3 regions of the Rhodoferax fermentans genome follow, and region 2 is predicted to be linked to each of the others. Evidence: riboswitches for the same ligand, from Rfam matches in the RefSeq annotation. Region 2 holds a riboswitch; each other region holds the start of a gene.
The links. A riboswitch is a leader RNA that binds a small molecule or an ion and turns the genes downstream of it on or off. The one in region 2 is predicted to bind cobalamin.
Positions count from the first base shown of each region.

Region 1: linked by a shared signal. The riboswitch ahead of RF819_RS11880 (energy-coupling factor ABC transporter permease) and the one ahead of cobT (nicotinate-nucleotide--dimethylbenzimidazole phosphoribosyltransferase) in region 2 are both predicted to bind cobalamin.
Region 3: linked by a shared signal. The riboswitch ahead of RF819_RS10505 (ribonucleoside-diphosphate reductase subunit alpha) and the one ahead of cobT (nicotinate-nucleotide--dimethylbenzimidazole phosphoribosyltransferase) in region 2 are both predicted to bind cobalamin.

Region 1 is NZ_MTJN01000002.1:2,542,746-2,550,370, reverse strand. Features, by position in the region: gene cbiE (precorrin-6y C5,15-methyltransferase (decarboxylating) subunit CbiE) at 1-947, opposite strand, end outside; gene RF819_RS11900 (cobalt-precorrin-5B (C(1))-methyltransferase) at 959-2,056, opposite strand; gene RF819_RS11895 (precorrin-8X methylmutase) at 2,053-2,745, opposite strand; gene RF819_RS11890 (sirohydrochlorin chelatase) at 2,742-3,701, opposite strand; gene cobM (precorrin-4 C(11)-methyltransferase) at 3,698-4,519, opposite strand; gene RF819_RS11880 (energy-coupling factor ABC transporter permease) at 4,523-5,200, opposite strand; cobalamin riboswitch at 5,429-5,664, opposite strand; gene RF819_RS11875 (bifunctional aminoglycoside phosphotransferase/ATP-binding protein) at 5,780-7,291, opposite strand; gene RF819_RS11870 (FKBP-type peptidyl-prolyl cis-trans isomerase) at 7,400-7,625, shown strand, end outside.
Region 2 is NZ_MTJN01000002.1:3,754,080-3,761,704, forward strand. Features, by position in the region: gene RF819_RS17500 (HDOD domain-containing protein) at 1-675, shown strand, start outside; gene RF819_RS17505 (histidine phosphatase family protein) at 681-1,256, opposite strand; gene RF819_RS17510 (adenosylcobinamide-GDP ribazoletransferase) at 1,253-2,095, opposite strand; gene cobT (nicotinate-nucleotide--dimethylbenzimidazole phosphoribosyltransferase) at 2,533-3,621, opposite strand; cobalamin riboswitch at 3,669-3,860, opposite strand; partial or broken gene RF819_RS17520 (cobyric acid synthase) at 3,881-5,379, opposite strand; gene RF819_RS17525 (aminotransferase class I/II-fold pyridoxal phosphate-dependent enzyme) at 5,376-6,395, opposite strand; gene cbiB (adenosylcobinamide-phosphate synthase CbiB) at 6,392-7,441, opposite strand; gene bioB (biotin synthase BioB) at 7,447-7,625, opposite strand, start outside.
Region 3 is NZ_MTJN01000002.1:2,220,358-2,227,982, reverse strand. Features, by position in the region: gene RF819_RS10510 (ribonucleoside triphosphate reductase) at 1-1,983, opposite strand, end outside; gene RF819_RS10505 (ribonucleoside-diphosphate reductase subunit alpha) at 1,980-4,778, opposite strand; cobalamin riboswitch at 4,925-5,124, opposite strand; gene RF819_RS10500 (recombination-associated protein RdgC) at 5,212-6,114, opposite strand; gene RF819_RS10495 (Spy/CpxP family protein refolding chaperone) at 6,304-6,831, shown strand; gene RF819_RS10490 (DUF2788 domain-containing protein) at 7,100-7,312, shown strand; gene RF819_RS10485 (NnrU family protein) at 7,317-7,625, opposite strand, start outside.

The sequences.
Region 1 (7,625 bases), 1.2 Mb from region 2:
CGGTTCTGCAGCACATTGGCGCAATCGTCGGCATTTTTTTCAATCGCGTAGACATGGCCCTGCGTGCACAAGCGGGCCGCCTCCAGCCCGACCGAGCCCGAGCCCGCACCAATGTCCCAGACCACGCTGTTCTGACGCAGTTGCAGGCGCGCCAAGGACACAGCCCGCACCTCGTTTTTGGTGATCAGGCCTTTTTCCGGGTGACGCTGGGCAAAACTGGCGTCCGGCAGGCCAAACAACACCGGCGACGCACGCAGCGTGTTGCGCCACAGCAGCACCACATTGAGTTCGGCAAAGCTCATCTGCGTGGCGGCTTCGATGCTGAAGCTGCTCACCACACGCTCCTGCGGCTGACACAGGCGCTCGGCCACCGCCATCTCCCAATCCTTGTCCAGACCTTCGGTGACCAGCAAACGGGCGATGCGATCAGGTGAGTTGGCCGGGCTGGTCAACACCGCCAGGCGGTCGTGTTGGCGCAGTTCACGCAGCAAACCATACAGCCCATGGCTGGGTGGTGATCCGGCCACCCACTCCCCGGCATCGCGACTGTGCACCGAGACAAAACGCATGTCCTGCCAGGGCAGACACAGTCGGGCGCAGGCCAGTTGCAGGGTCGAGACATTGGGAAGCACCTCGATCACCTCGACACACAGGCGCGAGGCCAGGTAAGCGGCAATGCCATGGCACAAGGGGTCGCCAGTGGCCAACACCACCACGCGCAGGCCTTCATCGAGCGCAGCGCGAATCCATTCCGGTACCTGCGACATCACACCGGTCAGGTCACGCTGCTCGGCCTGCGGCGCGATGTGCTCGGCCAGCAGTTCCAGCGTACGTGTGCCTCCAATCACCAACTGCGCCTGTGCCAGATGGGTCAGCGCAGCCTGGCTCAGGCTGGTCGCGCCATCGTCCAGCACGCCCAACACACGGCACTTGTCCAAATTTTTCATGGCGTCCTTGTTCATGGGTACTGGGCAATCTTGTGCCCATCAAAGTCACACACCAGCACCTGAATATCAAACTGATCGGGGTAGGTCAGACGCAAGGTCTGCACCACGCGTTGCGCCAGAGTGGTGTGGAACACCGTGCCCAAGCCGAGTTCATCCATGCGTTCACCGGCATAACGTGCGGTTTTGGCGGCGCGGATGTCGGCACACACCTCGGCTGCCACACCCAGTTCAGCCGCCAGATCGGCCAGCAGCCCGGTGTCCACATCGGCACGCCCGGCATGGGTGATGGTTTCTCCCTGGGCGATTTTGGTGAGTTTGCCCACCATACCGCCAATCACCACCTGCTTCACACCGGCTTTCACCGCCGCGCTCATGGCGTAACGCAGAAAGTCGCCCATCTGCACAAAGGCGGCCTCGGGCAGATGGGGCAGCTGTTCCATGACAAACTTCTCGGTGCGACCACCTGTGGTCAGCACCACCACACCTTGGGGCAAGGTACCCGCCACATGCACGCCCTGCACCACGCTGGCGCGGTAAGCGGCAGTGGAATACGGCTTGACGATGCCGGTGGTGCCCAGAATGGAAATGCCACCCAGAATGCCCAGTCGGGCGTTGGTGGTTTTTTTGGCCATCTCCTGGCCTTGTGGCACCGAAATCGTCACGACCAGCCCTGCGTTATCCAGCAACGCCCCGGCGGCCTGGCGCACATTGGCTTCGATGTTGCGGCGTGGCACCGGGTTGATGGCCGGGCCACCCACCTCCAGGCCCAAGCCGGGCATCGTCACCCGGCCCACCCCGACACCACCGGCCAGCAACACCCGGCCGGGTGAGTCGGCTTGCCAGCACACATCGGCCGTCAAATGGGCTTTGTCGGTGCAATCGGGGTCGTCACCCGCATCCTTGATCACCATGGCATGGGCACAAACCCCGTCACAACGACCATCGTGCACGGCAAAAGTCACCAAGTCACCATTGGGCAACTGGCTTTCGACACTGTCAGGCACCTGACCGGTCACCAGGCCGATGACCGCTGCTCGCGCCGCCGCTGCGGAACACGCACCGGTGGTGAAACCGGTGCGTGTGCCACGCGGCACACTTTTGTCCATCACGCGGCGCTGTCCTTGCTGTTGGCCTTGGCCTCCGCCATGCCCAGCAAAGCGTGGATGGCCGCCACCACCAGGGTCGAGCCGCCCTTGCGGCCACGGATCACCACCCAGGGCACATCACTCTGCAAGGCCATCAGGTCCTTGGACTCAGCCGCCGAGACAAACCCCACCGGCATGCCAACCACCAGGGCCGGGCGGACACCCTCTTCGCGGATCAGCCGCACCACCTCGATCAAAGCGGTGGGGGCGTTGCCGATGCCAATGATGGCGCCATCGAGCAGCCCCAGCCTGTGCGCCTTGCGCATGGCCTGCACCGCACGCGTGGTGCCCTGTGCCTGAGCCAGCTCAATCACATCAGGATCACTGATGAACTGGTGGGTGCTGATGCCAAAGTGCGCCAGGCGCGGGGCAGACAGACCCACACAAATCATCTCGACATCGGCCACCACACGAGCCTGGCCCGAAAAAATGGCCGCCAACCCGGCGCTCACCGCCTGGGGGTGGAATTCGGTCAAGCCATTGAAGTCAAAGTCGGCATTGGCGTGGATCATGCGACGCACCACGGGCCACTGTTCAGGTGCGTAGTTGTGGGGACCGGCTTCGCGGTCGATCACCGCAAACGAATCGTGCTCGATGGCGCGGCCAGCGGCGGTGAGTTGTTCGGTGATGACATTGGGCGTGGGCAAACTCATGCCGGGGCTCCGACATGGGGATGGGGATGGGGATGGGGATGGTGGTGACCGTGTTCATGTTCATGAGGATGGTCGTGTTCGTGCGGGTGTGCATGGTCATGGCCGTGGTGTGTGCCATCGTCATGCAGGTGACCGCCTTGGCCATGTTCAACGGCAAACTCGCGGAACTTGCAGCCATCACAGGCCATCATCGCTGCGGGGCGACCCAGGCGGGCATCGTTGACACGCTGCTCCAGCACCTCAAACACCTCGGGCTCAAACCCAAAATAGTTGGTCAGTGCAAAACGCACGGTGGGGTACTGCGTCTTGAGGTTGGCCACCTGGCGCACGATGCGCTCCATCAGCGTGCCGTTGAACAGGTAATACGGCAACACCGCAACTTGTGTCATGCCCAGCAGGTGCTGGCGCTGCACCACTTTTTCCAGACGCGGGTAGGTGATGCCGGTGAAGGCCACATCCACCAGTGGGTGGTCGGTTTCTTCCATGACCCAGCGCGCCATTTTGGCCATCTCGCCATTGGCATGGCGGTCAGATGAGCCGCGCCCAAGCAGCACCACACCGGTGGTGGTGGGGTCGGGCATGTCCAGCGACTTCATCGCGGTTTTGAGGCGGCGCAGCACCACCTTCAACAGCAGGTCGCAAGCGGTCAACTCGGGGGTGTACAAAAACTGCACCCGTGGAAACCGGACACGCGCTGCGTCAATCGCCTGCGGAATATCCATCTTGACGTGGCCTGCCGCATTCAGGATCAGCGGCACCACAATCACCCGGCCCGACTTGGCGGCGGCGGTGGCCAAACCTTGCGCCAGCGTGATGTCGGCCAGTTCAATAAAACAGACCTCGATCGACCAGCTCGGCTGACGTTGGCGCCACTGCTGGGCAAAAGCCAGGATTTCGTCGTTACCGGAGGCCTCGCGTGAGCCGTGGCCCACCAGCAAAATGGTGTCAGAGGTCATGGGGTATCCAGGGTAAGTTGAGAAGCAGGCACGCTGGCCTGCCGGAAACGGTGGGTGAAGCTGGCGTCGTAGAGTTTGGACTTGGCCAGGGTGGTCCAATGCCGGGCGCCCAGTGTCGGGCTGGCGATGATCATCGACTGGCTGACCAGCTTCGCCTCGCGGCACAGGGCCTGGATGGTGTCAACCGTGCCACGCACAATTTTTTCTTCACCGGGCCAGCTGGCTTTGTGGACCACCACTACCGGCGCATCCGGCGACCAGCCCGCTGCACGCAGCGCAGCGGTGACCTGCCCCATCAAGGTGATGCTCAAGAAGATGCACAAGGTGCTGTGGTGCGCCGCCAGTTCCTGCAGCGACTCACCCTCAGGCATGGGCGTGCGCCCTTCCATGCGGGTCAGAATCACGGTCTGGGTGACTTCGGGCAGGGTCAGGCTCTCGACTGCCGCTGCCGCAGAGGCCATGGCCGAGGACACCCCCGGCACCACCTGCACCGGCACACCCGCAGCATCCAGCGGCTGCACCAGCTCGATCAAGGCGCCATACAGCCCGGGGTCACCGGTTTGCAAGCGCACCACGGTCTCGCAGCGCGCCGCCTGGGTGATCAGCCAGGCCGACATCTCCTCCAAGGTCATGTCCTTGCTGTCCACAATGACGCAATCCGCTGGTGCCCAGCGGGTAGCAGCTTCGCTGACCAGGGAGCCAGCGAACAAAATGGCGCCCGCGCGCTCGATCAGCCCGCGGCCCTTGACGGTGATCAGGTCCGGGTCACCAGGACCGGCCCCCACAAACCAGACGCATCCGGGCTTGGGCTGCACCATGGATCAGGCCGCGCTGTACAGGCGTTTGTCGACAGCGACCGAGCCTTGCAGGCGGTGCATCATCTTGGCCAATGCCAACACGCCCAGGTCGATCAGGGGTTCGGCCAACACAATGGTCATGTAGGCTGCGCCAAAGCTGGCCACACTGGCCAGGTTCTCAGCACCCACACCCCGGCCATACAAGGCCCAGAAGCCGACCCACACCACGATGCCACCTTGGTAAGCCACCGACAGCTTGAAGGCCTGGGCATAACCAATGTTCACATAGGCAGTGCTCTCAGGAATGATCTTGCGCGCCAGGGCAGCGGTGGCAAACAGCGGCACCAGCAGGGTGGTGACGTTCATGCCGTACTGCGGCAGGTCAAACGGTGCAAAAAACAGACCTTGCACCAACAGGCCACCGGCCAAGCCAATGGCCGCAGGCGCCACACCAAAGACCAGCAACAAGGTGGTGCCCAAAATCAGGTGCACCTCGGAGACACCCACCGGGTGGTGCGGCAACACTTCAAAAAAGCAGAACACCAAAGCAACGGCCATGGCCGAACGCAGTGCCAAAGCGGTCAGGCCATCACGTTTGATGGTGCTGACGGCCAGTTTGGCGGCATACGCCAAGGCACCGGCGGCGGTGGCGTAGCTGAGGAAAATTTTGGCGCCTTCAACAAGGCCAGGTTCGATGTGCATGGAGTAACTCCTTTAAAACGACGGATTGAACAACAGACAAACGCGAAAAACACAGCAGCTAAACGGGCTGTACCTCCTGACACGGACGCAGGACACCCAGCCTGGTTGCACCTTGGGTGCGGACACTTAGGCGTGCACAGCAGTAGCGGAAAATCATGGCAGGAACATCCGGCAAACAACTCTCACCATCGTCCCCGACAGTGCTTGAGCATCACGGCAACACGCGAACGTGCCACCACCTTGTTGGCCGGTATCCGGGCTGGTGGATGCGACCTCCATCGCCTTCCCAAGCGTCTTTGAAACACTCAGTGGCCGTGATGGAAGCGGAATCTTGACGATTCGTCCACTTACCGTTGCGGGGGCAGCGCAGGTTAGGTGGGCTGTTGTCAGCCTGAACCCTCCTGCTTCCCGTTGAACTGCGTCGTGTGAACCACGCCGCGAGCACCAACGGGATGATTCTAACGACAGATTTCACACACACATGACATCTGTTTGCCTGTTGGTGCTGGTGGAAAAAGCACCTGCCGAGCCCGTGAGATACTCTTTAAACCATAGCTATCAGCCCTTTTATATCAAGGGCTAGAGCACAAAGACTCTCTCATCATCTGTCAAGGACTCCAACTCGTGTTGCTGGTGGGCTAGCACGGCCAGCGTCGCCTCAGAGGCATCGGTGCCAGCGGCGTTGCGCGCCAGAATCCGTGCGCGCAATTGCTCGGGACTGGCCTGCGGCGCCAGGATGGCAAAGCGCACATTTTGCTCAACCGCCAGGGCGCGAAACACATCGCGGTCAGCACGTTTGAGGAAGGTAGCATCCACCATCACCGACCAACCCGCAGCCAGCAAACTCGCCGCCAGCTCGCGCAGATGGGCATAGACCTGGGCGTGAACCTCGGGCGCATAGATGCCCGCGTTGATGCCTGAGTTGGACTGCGCCAAACGCCCCAACTTGAACAGGCGTTTGCGCTCCACATCGGCCCGCAGGCGCAGCGTAGGGGTTTGTCCATTTGTTTGCAGCCACTGGTCGGTGAAATACGTTTTGCCACAGCCAGACAGGCCGTGCGTGATGCTCAATTGCACAGGGTGCAGCGCCGCCAGTCGTTCGGCCAGCGTGATGTCGGCTAGCACCTCAGAGGTGTTGGCATGTAACTGCTTGGCCCGGATGGCGGCCACCTTGGCGCGCACCAGACAGCGGTAGACGGCGTAAAACCGCAGCAACAGCGCGCCCTGGTAGTCGCCGCTGTGGCTGAACACCTCGTCGACCAGCCAGTTCGCCAAGCCGGGCTGGCCATGTTCCAGCAGGTCGATGTAGGTGAAGGCGATGTCGCTGACCACGTCGATCCAACGCAGGTCCTCGTTGAACTCCAGGCAGTCAAACAGGCGCACAGCCCCGTTGATCAACACCAGATTGGCCAGGTGCAAGTCGCCATGGCATTCACGCACCCAGCCGCCCAGTTTGCGCGCTTGCATCAACGGTGCCAGCCGCGTGAATTGCGCCTGGGTCCAGGTTTGCAGTTGTGCCAAACGGGTCAGAACATTCGCGTCGGGTGGCGCCGTGAGCATGTGGGCCAGATCACTGAAGTTGTCGCGCATCGGCGCCATCACCTGATCGGGCTCACCAAAACGGGTGTCCGGTGCGGCAAAAGCAGCGGCCTCATGAAAAGCCACCAGGCGCTGCGCCAGATCGGACAGGTGGGCGGGCCGCAGTTCCCCACGCACACACACCTGATCCAGCCGCCCGGTTTGATCAAAGCGACACATGCGCACCGCGAAATCCAGCACCTCACCCGTGCCGCCCCACTGCGGGCCTTGCGGTGAAGCGTTGAGACTCACCACATCCAGGTAGATGTCGGGTGCCAGGCGACGGTTCAGGCGCAACTCATCTTGGCAGGCCTGCTGGCGCAACGCCAAGGTGCTGAAGTCCAGAAACGCCAGCTTGACCGGTTTCTTGATCTTGTAGGCGAAGTCACCCGCCAGCAACACCCAGGAGATGTGGGTTTCGACCAGCTCCACCCGCGCCACCTCGCCCGGGTAACGTTGCGGCGCCAGCAGCGCCTGGATCAGCGGTGGCAGCTTGGGATGCATGCCAGCCATGATGCCAGTCTCAAGTCCACAACACCAGCCCATACCAGAGGCACGGTCAGGTGAACGCGACGGCGGCGACAATGGCGGCCCTTTGCTCTTACCCCACAACACGCATCCATGAAAACTGTTTTACACATCACCGCAGCCTGCGCCCTGTTGGTCAACTTGTCGGTGGCCTGGGCCGCAGACGCCACCCTGGAAGCTGCCGCCAAAGAAAGCGGCGCCGTTGTCACGACCAGCGGACTGGTGTACCGCTCGCTCCAGGACGGCAGCGGGGCCAGCCCGCTGGCCAGCGACGTGGTCAAGGTCAACTACCGCGGCACGTTCCCGGACGGGCGCGAAT
Region 2 (7,625 bases):
CTGACTGCCAACCTGCTGCGCATGGCCAACAGCGCCATGTTTGGCCTGTCGGGCCAGGTCGACACGATTGAGCGGGCGGTCAGCCTGGTCGGCTTGTCGATGGTGCGCACCCGGGCGTTGTCGCTGTGCATGGCGCAAACCAGCCCATTCCCGCCCGACCTGGACCGCATGGCATTCTGGCAGTACAGCCTGCGCTGCGCGGGCTTCGCCCAGTGGTTGGCCGATCTGTGTGAGGTGGACGACCAGGAGGCCTGGCTGTGCGGCTTGATGCTGCGTCTGGGCGGCCTGAGCGTGGTGCAAGCCCACCCCGAGCTGAGCCGTGCACTCAACACCCAGTCCCTGACCAGCGCTGAGCGCTGGCAGTTGCAGCGCAGCCTGGTTGGCTTTGACGAAGGCGAAGTCACCGCCGAGCTGGCGCGCCAGTGGGACTTGCCACAGCCGCTGGTGCGGGGCCTGCGCAACAGCGCCCAGCCGCTGATCTCGGTCGATCTGTCTCGGCTGGCTGCGGTGCTGCACCTGGCAGCCCGGCTGGCTGACTGCGTCACGCTGACACCGCGCAGCGTCGAGCAGCTGCCCAGCCTGCTGCTGCAAACCCTGGGGCTCGACACCATCACCCTGATGGCCACCGGGCCAGAGGCCAGCGCCATCTCGGACGTGTCGATGTTCTGCGTCTGAGCAGATCAAGCCCCAGGCCGCTGCTCACCCTGCGAGTGCATCGGCAACACCAGGCTTTGACCATAAGCTGGCGCGGCCTGCGGCCAGTCTTGTGCCCGGTCTATACGCTGCACCCCTTGCGCCAGCAGGCTGGCCACCCGGATCACCCCGGCATGGGTGACCCAGACCGGCGCAGGATCTGCCAGCAAGGCATCGCGCCAGGCACTGCTCACCCGCGCCATGACATCGGCCAGGCTCTCCATGCCACCAAAACGGTGTTGCCAGAAATCAGCTGTCCAGGTCTCAAAGGCCGCCACCGGAATGTCGGCCCAGGGCTGGCCTTCATAACAGCCAAAATTGATCTCAGCCAACCGGGCATCCGTGATACATGTCACATCCGGCCGAAGCCCTTTGATCGTCTGGGCTAGTAGCTCGCATCTTTGTAGCGGCGACACCCACAACCGTGCACCTGGCGGCAAACCCGGCGCCAGGGTCTGCGCCGCCTGCTGGGTGGCGGCCAGATCCGCTGGCACATCCAACGCGCCGTAACACACGCCGGGCGCCACCAGCGGCTGGGCGTGACGCAGCAACAGCAAGTTCACAAACTCACCGCCAGCCCGAGGTAAAACGCCAGTTCACACACCTGCTGGGTGGCACCCAGACAGTCGCCGGTGAAACCTTGCAGGCGACGCCAGAACCAGCGTGTCATCAGCCCCCAGGCCACCAGGGAGGCCAACAGCCCGTTGGCAAAAGCCAGCAGCAGGCTGTCTGTCTCCAGGTCAATTGCTATGAAGTCGGTAGCCATCTGCCCATACACAGCAAGGGCCAAGGCCATAAAACACCATAAAAGCCCAATCACCAGCGCACCCAGGCTGATCTGGTCGGCCAGCGGCTTGGACTTGGAGGTGGCGGTATTGCCCACATGTGGGAGCAGCCGGATGGTCAGCAACGGCCAGGTGCGCGACACCACATGCGCCACAAACAGCGCCACCACCATCAGCGGGCCACTGACGTCGCCCAACAGGCCCAGCAGCGTCACCTTGGAGAGCAACGCCAGCACCACGGTGATGGCCCCAAAAGCACCCACGCGCGAGTCCTTCATGATGTCCAGCGCGCGTTGCCGGTCAAGGCTGCCACCCAGGCCATCGGCCACATCGGCCAAACCATCCTCATGAAAAGCACCGGTGATGAACACCGAGAGCACCGTGCCCAGCGCCGCCGCCACCAGCGGTGCGGAGCCAGTGGCGGGCAAGGACATCAGCAACCCAGCAGTCGCTGCGGCCACCAGCCCGCCCACCAGCACCCCCACACCGGGAAAATGCCCGGCACTGGCTCGCAACATGGCCGGGCTGTAACCCACCCAGTCCGACAAACGCCCGGTGATCGGGATGCGGGTGAAAAACTGCAGGCTCAGCAGGTAGTGGCGGATGAATTGGGTCATGGCAAAGTCCAAGGTGACCTGAAGTGAAAAATTGTGCGGCAGTGGCAAAAGCGCAGGCTGTGACACTGACCGTGGTTTAGGTTTGAGCTTCGATGAGCATCATGTCCACCCATGCCAAGGGTCGTGGGTAGGGCGGATGTCGAGGCCGATTTTAAAAAGCGAAGCGTCATGAGGCCTCGGCGTCCGCCCTGCCCGCGGCGCGGCTGATGCCACAGGTTGATTGTTGGTATTTCTGCTTCCGAAAAGACACATACCCTCAGCACGCGCAGGCGGGGACAGGCTCAAGGCCCGGGCCTCATGACGCTTCGCTTTTTAAAATCGGCCCAAACCTCGAGCCCATCCCCGCCTGGTTTTGTGGTGAGTGTTGCGCTGCCAATGGCCAGTGACCAAAGAAACAGCCCATGGTTCATGGTCAGCTGGCAGCGCAACACGCGTGATCACACCTTGGCGGTGGGTTTGTTCTCCTGCTCGGCCACACCGGCCGATGCAAAACTCGCCATCTCGCGCAACATGGTGCAAGCCGACTGCAGTAGCGGCCAGGCCAGCGCACCGCCCGAGCCTTCACCCAGACGCAGACCCAGGTCCAGCAAAGCCTGCACACCCAGGTGCTGCAGCATGAACTCATGGCCGCGCTCACCGGATCGGTGGGCAAACACACAACGCTGCAACACCAGTGGCTGCAAGGCATGGGCCACCAGGATCGAACTGGTGGCAATGAAGCCGTCCACCACCACCACCCGGCGCTCGTGCGCAGCCTGCATCACCGCACCCACCATCGTGGCAATCTCCAGCCCGCCAATAGCGGCCAGCACTTCCAGCGGTTCGGTCACATCGGCGTGGCGCGTCAACACCTCACGCAGCACCGCTGCCTTGCGTTGCACCGCCGGGGCGTCCAGGCCGGTGCCAGCACCGGTGCAGACATCGATGTCCAGCCCGGTCAGGCGCGCGAGCAACAGCGACGCGGCTGAGGTGTTGCCAATGCCCATTTCACCGAGCAACACCGCGTTGCCGGGCAGGCTCTTGACGATGTCCATGCCGTTTTGCAGGGCCTGTTTGCACTGGGCGATGGTCATGGCGGGCAACACCGAAGCATCCGCGGTGCCACCTTCGGCACCCGCCACCTTACGCACCATCAAGCCCGGGCGTTGTGCGCCTGAGGGCAAACCGGCCAGAAAGTCGTGGTCCACACCACAGTCGACCACATTGAGCGCGATGCCGTTTTGTTTAGAAAACACGCTCACCGCTGCGCCACCGGCCAGGAAGTTCTCGACCATCTGCCAGCTCACCTCTTTGGGGAAAGCCGACACACCACGTGCCACCAGACCGTGGTCGGCGGCAAACACCACCATCTGCGGCTCGGCCAACACCGGGTCGGTCGTATCCAGTATCTGACCGATCTTGAGCGCCAGATCTTCGATGCGGCCCAAGGAGCCCAGTGGCTTGGTTTTGTTGTTGATTTTGGCCTGCAGTGCAGTCGTCAGAGCAGGCGAAGAGATGTCCGTCAGGACGGGAAGAGTGGTATTCAAAGCAGTCCCCTGTGCGTGAATGGTGGAGGCGCTGCCCGGCCTTGCAGCACCCATAACAACATCAGGCCGGTCTTCTGGCTTGGCGTCATCTGCCCCGTCACACCTTCCCGGCTTGGCAGCCAGTGGTTATTTGTGAGGGGCATCAGCCTTACAGCGTTGGGCACGCGACGGATTCACACCGTCTTCCCGATTCTCCTGCAGGCCAATAGCCTGCGGGCACCTGAAGCGCAGAATCATAGCAGCCCGCGCAGGCCTGTTTTCAGCGCACCAGGCTGTCGAGCGCACCCGGCTCAAAATGGGTTTCAACAAAGTCGGCCATACGCTCAAACACGGCTTCCAACGTCGGCACCGGGCCACTCAGACGTGCGCCAAACAGCGCCTGTAGCGCCGCCGGATGCTCCATCAGGCCGTGTAAATAGATGCCCAGCACATTGCCCGCCGCGTTTTGCCAGCCCAGGCCATCGGGCAACACCGCATGCGCCACATCACCGGCCTGGGCCATCGCCGGGTGTTGGCTGGTCTGGCCATGGTGGATTTCGTAGCCGGACACCGACACACCCGCCAACGCCGCCCAGGGGTTGGCCGCAGCGCCCGTTTGCTGGCCCAGCATGTGGGTGGCAAAGGTGCTGTGGGTGTGCTGCACGGTTTTGGCCATGTCGAACTGTGTGACCAGCGGCAGCAGGCCCAGACCTGGTGCGTTGCCGTCGATGCCGTGGGTGTCCACCAGCGCCTCACCGAGCATCTGCAGCCCGCCACAGACCCCTAACACCGCCCCCCCCGCGCAGCATGTTGCGCCACGGCGGCATCTAGCCCCTGCATGCGTAACCAGGCCAGGTCGGCGCTGGTGCTTTTTGACCCTGGCAGCACAATCCAGTCAGACGTGCTCAAGCCCGCCAGTTCGGTGGGAGAGCGCACCCACTTCAGGCGCAAGCCGGGGATGTTCTTGAGCGGCTGGAACTCGTCCAGATTGCTGATGCGCGGGTAAGCGATCACCGCCACCGTGAGGTTCACCGAACCTTTGGCGACCGAGCGGTCATCAAACACACCGTCTTCCTCGGGCAAGCCGTGTTGCCACCACATCGGCAGCGTGGCCACGGTCGGGATACCGGTCAGGTCTTGCAGCATCTGAGGGGCTGGCGCCAGCAGGCTGGCGTCGCCACGGAACTTGTTGAGCACAAACCCCCGGAACAGACCACGCTGTTCGGGCGGCAGCAGCGCCCAGGTGCCGTACAGGTGGGCAAACGCGCCACCGCGGTCGATGTCGGTCACCAGCAGGCAAGCCGCGTTGCAATGCTGCGCCACCCGCATGTTGACGATGTCGCTGCCCGAGAGGTTGATTTCGGCCGGTGAGCCAGCGCCCTCGATCACCACCACATCGTTCTCGGCGCGCAGGGCGTCCAGCGCGGCGGCAATCTGTGGCCAGACTTTCAGGCTGCGCCCGCGCCAGGGCAAAGCGGTCAACTCGGCGCTGACCTCACCCATCAGCACCACCTGGCTGTGGGTGTCGGCCTCGGGCTTGAGCAACAACGGGTTCATGCGCACGTCGGGCACGGCCTTGGCGGCAAGTGACTGGAAGTACTGGGCGGAACCGATCTCGCCCTGGCCATTCACCACCCTGGCGTTGTTGCTCATGTTCTGCGCCTTGAACGGCGCCACTTTGAGCCCCTGGCGCGCGTAGTGGCGGCACAGTGCGGTGGCCAGCCAGCTTTTGCCGGCACCGCTGGTGGTGCCCAGGACCATGATGCATTTGGCGGTCATGTGGAGGTTTCCAAAATCGTTGTTGTGTGGGTCAGCGCGGCGACCAGCGCGTCCTGCGCCTGCGGCGCCAGCACACCCAGCCGGTACCAGCCGGGCAAGCCAAAGGACGTGGCGTCGCGCAGCTTGATGCCGTGCTGGCGCAGAGTCGCCATATCCATCGGCGCGGGTGGCCGGGCGCAGAAGTAGTTGGCCTCGCTGGGCGCCACTTGCCAGCCCAGCTGTTGCAACAGGTCAATTTGTCGCACCTTCCAGTCGCGCAGCAGCGGCAGACAGCTCGTCAACCAGGCTTGCACTTCAGGGGATACCCAAGCTTGCAACAAAGCCACACCGTGGGCACCAAGCACCCAGGATGGCGCCATCAGCTTGAGTCGCTCGATATCCAGGCCTTTTAGGCCTCCAGCCCTTTTTAATAAAGGGCCAGGCGCTATCAAATACGCTGCACGCACACCGGTCAGGCCGAGTGCCTTGTTGGGGGTGAACAGCTGCCAGACCTGGTCCAGCTGAGTTGTGCTCAAAGACGCCTCGCCGCTCAGTCGCAGCGGGGCATAGGCACGGTCCAGCACGGTAAGCCGTGCGCGGTTCAGAAACCAGTGGGCGTGGGACTGGCCCAGCGGGCTCGATGGCTCACAGGCCCAGCACAAGGCATCCGTCGGGTCGTTGCTGCGCAACAAGCCCCAGGCCTGGGCAGCGCGCGCGTAGTCACCGTAATGGTGGTCGGGCAGACACACGCTGCCCACACCTTGCTGCTGCGCCCAGGCCGTGAGCCGGAAGATGGCTTCGCTGGCACTGCCGGCCAGCAGCACCCGCTCAGGCGCCACCCCATGAAAGGCCGCCAGGCTTTGAGGCAGGGTCGTGTAGGCCGGGTCGGGGTAATGGCTGGCATCTGCCGCCTGCACCGCTGCCAGCGCCTGCGGGCACGGGCCACAGGCGTTGCTGTTGGTGGAGAAATCAAAACGCGCCGCGCCCAGCGCGTCGGCGCCGCCATGGGTCCAGGCGCTGTCTGGTGTGCGTGTCATGACAGAATGATTGCTCTGAAATAAAGAGCTAGCAGCGCAACAGGTATCAGGGCCAGAAGCACTTTGGATGCACACACGACAGCTTGGCCGGTATGCACGGCCAGCGCATCCTCGCCCCCAGGGTTGAGCACATACACCCCCGGTTTGCCCAGGTGGATGTTCAAAGCCAGCGCCATCGCGGCCATCGGCCAGCCGCTATTGGGTGACGGCGTTTTGATGGCCTCACGCCGCAAGCTCTTCCAACGCAGACCACAAGTCAGGGCCAGCAGCAGCCCGGTCAGACGGGACGGCAGCCAGTTCAGCACATCGTCGACCCGTGCCGCCCATTTACCGGCCCACTCCCAATTCTGGCCTTTGTAAACCCCTTTGTAGCCCCACATCGCATCGGCGGTGTTGGCAAAACGATAAGCCACCGCGCCGGGCAGGCCCAGCAGTACAAACCAGAAAATTGGCGCCACCACCGAGTCGCTGAGGTTCTCGGCCAGCGACTCAATGGCGCTTTCACGCACCTGGGCCTCACTCAGGCAGGTGGTGTCGCGGCTGACCAGCCAGTTCAGGCGGTCGCGCCCGGCTTGCAAAGACTGCCCCAAAGCGCCCTCCACCGCCAACACCTCACCTTTGAGCATGGCCCAGGCCAGCATGGGTTTAAGCAGCAGCGCCAGCAACACAAGCACCACAGCGCTGGCCAACCACCCGGCGATGCCAGCGTCTGTGACCAGGCTTGCCGCCCAGTCCCCGAACATCCAGAGCATGTGCTCCAGCCACACGGCCGCTACGGTAAACAGAGCGATACCCCCAATCCAATAAAGGGCTCCAAGCCAAAAAGCCTTGTAATCTGCGGCCTCTTCACGCGCTGCCAGCGTCGTGTTGCTCACCGACACCCCCACCGGCACGGCCGAGCGCAAACCACGCTGCAAACGCCCCCCGGCCCAGCCCAGGTAATTGCCCATCCACACCACCGGGTGCAGGCGCAGCGGCGGCTCACCGAACCAGCGGTCGACCAGCAAAGCCAGCAGCAGGGCCAGGACGGGAACGAGCAGACTCATGCTTGTCAGGCTCTGGGCAGTGGTTTGCCGGTTTGCAGCCCCAGCCGTGCCAGCAGGGCCTGGTCTTCGCTGCCCAGCGGGTTGTCGGTGGTCAGCAGCTTGTCGCCGTAAAAGATCGAGTTGGCACCGGCCACAAAACACAGAGCCTGCACCGCGTCGCCCATGCTCTGGCGGCCAGCGGACA
Region 3 (7,625 bases), 1.5 Mb from region 2:
CAGGTACCCATGTTTGGGACAGATCGAGAAAGTGGGTGTGATCGTGATGTAGGGCAGTCGAAACCGTGACAGCGCCGTGCGCACCAGTTGCCTGCAGGCAGCCGGGGATGAGATGCGCTCACGCATGTAGAGATGCAATACCGTGCCGCCGGTATACCGTGTCTGCAACGCATCTTGCCGACTCAGTGCCTCAAACGGATCGTCGGTGAAACCCACCGGCAATTGTGAGGAGTTGGTGTAGTACGGTGCTTCTGGTGTGCCCGCCTGCACAATTTTGGGCCAGCGTTTTTGATCAACCCGCGCGAAGCGGTAGGTGGTGCCTTCGGCCGGCGTGGCCTCCAGGTTATAGAGGTTGCCGGTTTCTTCCTGGTACTGGCGCATGCGCTCGCGCAGGTGGTCCAGCAGGCGCAGTGCCAGGGCGTGGCCCTCCGGGTGGGTGATGTCGGCTGCACCGTCGGTGAAGTTGCGCACCATCTCGTTGATGCCATTGACGCCCAGGGTCGAAAAGTGATTGCGCAAGGTGCCCAGGTATCGCTTGGTGTAAGGAAAGAGGCCTCCATCCATCAGCCTCTGCACCACTTTGCGCTTGATTTCCAGGCTGTCGCGTGCCATGTCGGCCAGGCGGTCAAGACGTGCCATCAGCGCAGTCTCGTCACCTGCATGCAGATACCCCAAGCGCGCGCAGTTGATCGTCACCACACCGATGGAGCCGGTTTGTTCGGCCGAACCAAACAAGCCGTTGCCCCGTTTGAGCAACTCACGCAAATCGAGTTGCAGTCGGCAGCACATGGATCGGACATGGTTGGGTTGCATGTCCGAGTTGAGGAAGTTCTGGAAATAAGGCAAGCCGTATTTGGCTGTCATCGCAAACAGGTGGTCGGCGTTCTCTGATTCCCAGGGGAAGTCTTCGGTGATGTTGTAGGTCGGAATCGGGAAGGTGAAGGCCCGGCCACGGCGGTCGCCCGCACTCATGACTTCGATGTAGGCGCGGTTGATCAGGTCCATCTCGGCCTGCAGCTCACCGTAAGTGAAGGGCATTTCCAGACCGCCAATCACCGGCACCTGGGCGCGCAGGTCCTCGGGGCAAACCCAGTCAAAAGTCAGGTTGGTGAACGGTGTCTGTGTGCCCCAGCGCGAGGGTACGTTGAGGTTGTAAATGAACTCCTGCAGGCCCTGGCGCACCGCGTCATAGTCCAGCCCATCGCGGCGCACATAAGGTGCCAGGTAGGTGTCAAAGGAACTGAAGGCCTGCGCACCGGCCCATTCGTTTTGCAGGGTGCCGAGGAAGTTCACCATCTGCCCCAAGGCACTTGAGAAATGGCGCGGCGGATCAGCCTCAGGCTTGCCCGCCACCCCGTTGAAGCCCTCGAACAGCACCTGGCGCAGCGACCAGCCAGCGCAGTAGCCACTTAGCATGTCCAAGTCATGGATATGGATGTCGGCGTCGCGATGCGCCTGACCAATCTCTGGAGGATAGACGTGCGACAGCCAGTAATTGGCCACCACTTTGCCGGAGACGTTGAGGATCAACCCGCCCAGGGAATAACCTTGATTGGCATTGGCACGCACCCGCCAATCGGCCCGGTCCACATACTCATCGATGCTAGCCGCCACATCCACCAGGGTGCGCTTGTCTTCCCGCAGGCGGCGGTGCTGGTCGCGGTAGGCCACGTAGGCTCGGAAGGTCTGCAGATGATTGGCGTCCACCAGCATGTGTTCCACCATGTCTTGCACCTGCTCGACGCTGGGGACCGAGCTGGCATAACGATGGCGGATCACCTTGAGCACCCTATCGGTCAGCAGCAAGGCCTGCGCTGCATCGTATTCGCCACTGGCGGCACCCGCACGTGCCAAGGCCGAGGCGATGCGTTCACTCTCGAAGGGCACATCCACACCATCGCGGCGAAGAATGCGGTGCGGCAATGTGGGCAAGCTGGTGGTCTGGAAGGTGCGTTCAGGTGTCAACAGGTCAGGGGTACTCATTGGCAGGCCTCACAGTCGGGGTTGTCGATGCTGCAGAACTTGGCTTCGCTTTCGGGCGCAGCCTCGTCGCGGCCACTGGCCTTCTCGGCCTGGCTGGCGCCCAGGGTGCGCAGGTAATACGTGGTCTTGAGGCCACGCTTCCAGGCCAGCTTGTAGATGTCGTCGAGTTTTTTGCCCGAGGGTGTGGCCAGGTAGAGGTTGAGTGACTGGGCCTGGTCGATCCACTTCTGGCGCCGGGCAGCGGCCTCGATCAGCCATACCGGGTCGATTTCGAAGGCGGTGGCATAACGTGCCTTGAGTTCGTCCGGCACACGCTCAATCGGCCCGAGTGAACCATCAAAGTACTTGAGGTCAGCCACCATCACCTCGTCCCACAGGCCGATATCTTTGAGGTCGCGCACCAGCGCCTCGTTGACCACGGTGAACTCACCCGACAGGTTGGACTTGACGTACAGGTTCTGATAGGTTGGCTCGATGCTGGCCGAGACACCCACGATGTTGGAGATGGTGGCCGTCGGTGCAATGGCCACGCAGTTGGAGTTGCGCATGCCGTGGCGGGCAATCTGATCCCTGAGTGCGGCCCAGTCCAGGCGGGCGCTGCGGTCCACCTCCAGATGCCCGCCCCGACCTTCCTCCAGCAAACGGATCGAGTCCAGCGGCAGGATGCCCTGGTCCCACAAGCTGCCGGTGAAGCTCGAATACCGGCCCCGCTCACGCGCCAACTCACTCGACGCCCAATAGGCTTGGTAACAGACGGCTTCCATGGTCCGGTCGGCAAACTCGACCGCTTCGGCTGAGGCATAGGGCAGGCCCAGCGCATACAGGCAATCGGCAAAACCCATGATGCCCAGGCCCACCGGGCGGTGCCGCAGGTTGGCGTTGCGTGCTTTGGGTGTGGCGTAGAAGTTGATGTCCACCACGTTGTCGAGCATGCGCAAGGCAGTGTTCACGGTGCGGGCCAGCTTGTCCTGGTCCAGCTGGCCGTCTTTCAAGTGCGCCAGCAGATTGACCGAACCGAGGTTGCACACCGCAGTTTCCGAGTCCGAGGTGTTCAGTGTGATTTCGGTGCACAGGTTGCTTGAATGCACCACACCCACATGTTGTTGTGGTGAGCGTAGGTTGCAGGCGTCCTTGAAGGTGATCCAGGGGTGGCCTGTTTCGAACAACATCGTCAACATCTTGCGCCACAGCTGCACTGCGGGGACTTGTTTGTGCAGCTTGATCTGCCCGGCGGCGGCCTGCGCTTCGTAGGCCAGATACGCGGTCTCGAAAGCGGTACCAAACTTCTCATGCAAATCGGGCACGTCGACTGGTGAGAACAGTGTCCATTCGCGGTTGTCAATGACGCGTTTCATGAACAGGTCGGGAATCCAGTTGGCGGTGTTCATGTCGTGCGTGCGGCGGCGTTCGTCACCGGTGTTCTTGCGCAGGTCCAGGAACTCCTCGATGTCCAGATGCCAGGTCTCCAGATAGGCGCACACCGCGCCCTTGCGTTTGCCACCCTGGTTCACCGCCACTGCCGTGTCGTTGACCACCTTGAGGAAAGGAATGACGCCCTGGCTCTGGCCGTTGGTGCCCTTGATGCGGCTGCCCAGCGAACGCACCGGGGTCCAGTCGTTGCCCAGGCCGCCTGCGTATTTCTGCAGCAGGGCGTTTTCCTTGATGCTCTGGTAGATGCCTTCGAGATCGTCTGCCACCGTGGTCAGGTAACACGAGGACAGTTGTGAATGCAATGTGCCGCTGTTGAACAGGGTCGGTGTGGAACACATGAAGTCGAAGCTGGAGATCAGGTCGTAGAACGCGATGGCGCGCGCTTCGCGGTCGATCTCGTTCAAGGCCAGGCCCATCGCCACCCGCATGAAGAAGATCTGCGGCAACTCGATGCGCCGCCCCTCGATGTGCAGGAAATAACGGTCGTACAAGGTCTGCAGGCCAAGGTAGCCAAACAACAGGTCGCGCTCGGGTTTCAAGGCTGCTGCCAGGCGTGGCAGGTCAAAGGTGGCCAGGCGCGGGTCAAGCAAGTCGGCAGCGATGCCTTGCTGGATGAAGTCACGGAGATAGTCAGCCTGCACACTGGCCAGTTCATCGAGTGTCACCGGGCGGCCCAGCACCTCGCGGCCCAGGCTGGCCAGCAGCAGCCGGGCGGTGACCTGGTTGTAGGCGGGTTCGCGTTCGATCAGCATCCGCGCGGCCAGGATCAGCGCCTGGTAGACGTCGGCCAAGGGCACACCGTCGTAGAGGTTCTTCAGAGCGTGTTCGTAGATGGCTTGAGCCGACACCAGTTCACCCAATCCGGCGCAGGCGGCTTCGCAGTTTCTCAGCAGCAGCGTCTGGTCCAGCGGCTTGCGCACCCCACCGTCCAGCACGTGCAATGCCACCTGTTGACTGGTCTGGGTTCGGCTGGCCGCCCGTTCGGCGGTGCGGCGTTCGCGGTACAACACATAGGCCCGCGCCACGTCATGTTCACCTGAACGCATCAGCGCCAGTTCGACCTGGTCCTGGATGTCTTCGATGTGCAAGGTGCCGCCATCGGGCGAGCGCCGGGTCAGGGCCTGGACCACGGTCTGGGTCAGGCGGGCCACCACTTCGCGCACCCGCGAGGACACCGCGCTGTGGCTGCCTTCAACGGCGAGAAAAGCCTTGGTCAGTGCCAGGGCGATTTTGTCGGCATCAAAAGCGACCACGGTGCCGTTGCGCCGGATGACCTGAAAGGACGCGGATGCAGCGAAATGCGTGGCCGCCGAGACGGTGTGAGGATTGGATGGGGCAGGGGATAACACGGCAACTCTCCACATTGGGGGGCGGAGAGTCAAGAAGGTAGCGTTTGAGCGGGCCGCATCCGCCGCGCAGGAAAGCCAGCCAACAACAGCTGGACAACATGCTGCAACGGTGAACAAACACGCAACAACCTCTCGTCAGGGACACCCCGCCCCAGAAACATCAAAAAGGACATATTGAGGCAGGTCTCCTGGCTCTCGGTTCATCGCGTTTCACCCGCCTTCCCGGACGCATCCAGTGGCATGGTGTGGCGAAACGCTCGCCGATCACAGTTGCGGGGGCAGCTCCGGCATTCAGGTCAACAACCTGGCACCGGATTCCCTTTTGATCCCCTCTCGGGGAACCTTCAATAGCGTGGAGTCTAGCGTATAAATGTCACCAAACTGATCAAGAAACGCTAAATGTAGTGATTGGAAACGCCAACAGGCGCTCTGTCGGCATCACCAAGTCTCAGGCCACCGGCATTTCGCCACCCAGTGCCTCCAGCACATTGGGCAGCATTTTTTGCAGCTCACCGGTCGAGATGGCAACGTCGCCGTCAAAGTCATCGTCTTTTTTGTGGTTGGCGCTGCTCGACTCAAACACACCGTCCAGGAACGCGATCTTCTTCAGTTGCAAACCTTCGGTCAGCATGAAGGAGACACGTTCGTTCCAGGTCATGGCCAGGCGCGTGGGCATTTTGCCTTCGCGGATGTGTTGTTGAACCTCTTCGGTATCGAGCCGGTGGCGGGCGTAACGCACCACTGCTTTGGACTCGTCGGCGGCCTTGAGCTCACATTCGCGGTCGACGCTGAAACCTGCCGGGGCGTCCAGGCTCAGCAGCCACTCGGACATCGCCGCCACGGGCGAGACCTGGGTGGTGATCATCGTCACCGCAAAACCGGGCAGTGCCTGCACCAGCAGGGTCACCACCTCGTCGGCACGGGCCTGGCTGGCAGCGTCGATCACCAGCAGGTGGTTGTCGCGGTCGATCCACACCAGCACACTGGACTGCTTGGTGAACGCCATCGGCATCAGCTCCAGGCGGATGTCGTCCTTGAGGTCGCGGATTTCTTTCTTGCCGGGTTTGCGTCCGGTACTGGCCTCAATCTGTGCCACCCGCTCCTGCGCCTTGCGGTTGATCACCGAGGCGGGCAGGGCACGGGTCTCGACCATCAGCTTGACGATCCATTGGCCAGCCACGGCTTCCAGCAAGGGGCCGTTGGCCTGGCCGCGCGGCTCAATCCAGCCGATGGATTTTTCCTGGCTGGCGCCGCACTCGACATAACGCCCGGCCTGCAGGCTGGCTTCGACCTGCTCGGCGCTGCTGCTCCATGTGGCGTCAAGGCGGTACATGATGATATTTTTGAACACTGAAAATCCCTTTGTTCTGGAAAACTGAATTGGCTAACCCGCAATCATCCCATCAAATCCGGGGCCCAAGGTTCATGCAACTTTACATAGCTTGTTGCACGTGATATCGCTGGCTTACATGCGACGCAGATACTTCTTTTCACGCCGATGCCGCTTTCAGGTCAGAGGCTTAACCCAAAGGAAGTCATCATGAAAACGAATCTCAAACTCTCCCTGATTGCCGGTTTGCTGGCCGTGACCGGCGCGGTTTACGCCCAAGGCCCGATGGGTGGCCAGTGTGACCCGGCCATGGGTCCTGGCATGGGCATGCGGCATGACCGCATGGGCAAGATGGACCCGGCCCGTATGCAGGCCATGATGGAAAAACGTGACGCCGTGCTCAAGGCTCAACTCAAACTCACCCCGGCCCAGGAAGGCGCCTGGAAGAGTTTTGTGGATGCCAGAAAGCCTGCCGCCCCTGCTGCCAACCTGCAACGCCCTGACCCGGTCGAGATGGCCAAGCTGACCACGCCTGAGCGCCTGGACAAGATGAAAACCTTGCGTGAGGAACATCAGAAGGCCATGACCGCCGCCATGACCAAACACGACGAAGCCACCCGGACGTTTTATGCCGCGCTGACACCGGAGCAGCAAAAGGTGTTTGACGCAGTGGCCCTGCCAGGCCATGGACACGGTGACCGCAAGGGCTTCCGCCCGGCACCCGCTGCCAAACCCTGAGCTAGGTGACCGACGGGTTTGCAGCCATTTCTGAGAGACCACCGCGAGCGGCATGTGTCATGAGCACGTGCCGCTCGCGGTCTTTCTGGGTGGGCAAGGGCTTGCGGGCAGGCTTATGGCAACATGCTGCATTGGCCAGACAGCGCCGGACTTCAGTGACCCATACCATGCCCCATCACCCTTTCCCCAGCCAAACCACAGCGCCCCAGGCGGGTGTGATGCGCCAACCCGGCAACATGATCACCACTGACCATCGGGAGACACGCTGATGTGGGGCTTTACCGAAGAACAGATCAGCAACTTTGGCATGACCTTTGGCATCGGTGCCTTCATCCTCTACATGCTGTTCATCATTGGCCAGCTGGCCTGGGAGTCCAAGGCCGGCAAATTTGGCACCTTTGTGATGTTTCTCGGGCTGGCCTTTGGTTTTGTGGGGTTTGCCGCAAAGTACCTGATCCAGTACTTCATGGACATCAAATAAGGGCTTAACCGAAGGGCTTGATGCCAATCAGCAGGCCGTGTAGCCAGAACGCAAACACCAGCCAGGCGACCACACCCACCACCACGGTGATCAGGGTCGCGCTCAGCTTGGTGACTGGGGCCGAGGTTGGCGGGTTGCGCCGGTCACGTTGGCGTGCGGAGATGAAGTCCGCTACCGCCCAGGCCAGAAAACTGCCAAACAACACCAGGTGCCCGAGGTTGCCATTGGCCATCAAATGTGCCACGGCCCACAGTTTCACACCGGCCACCATCGGGTGGTAAACCCGCGCCTTGATGGCGTTGCCCGGCACATA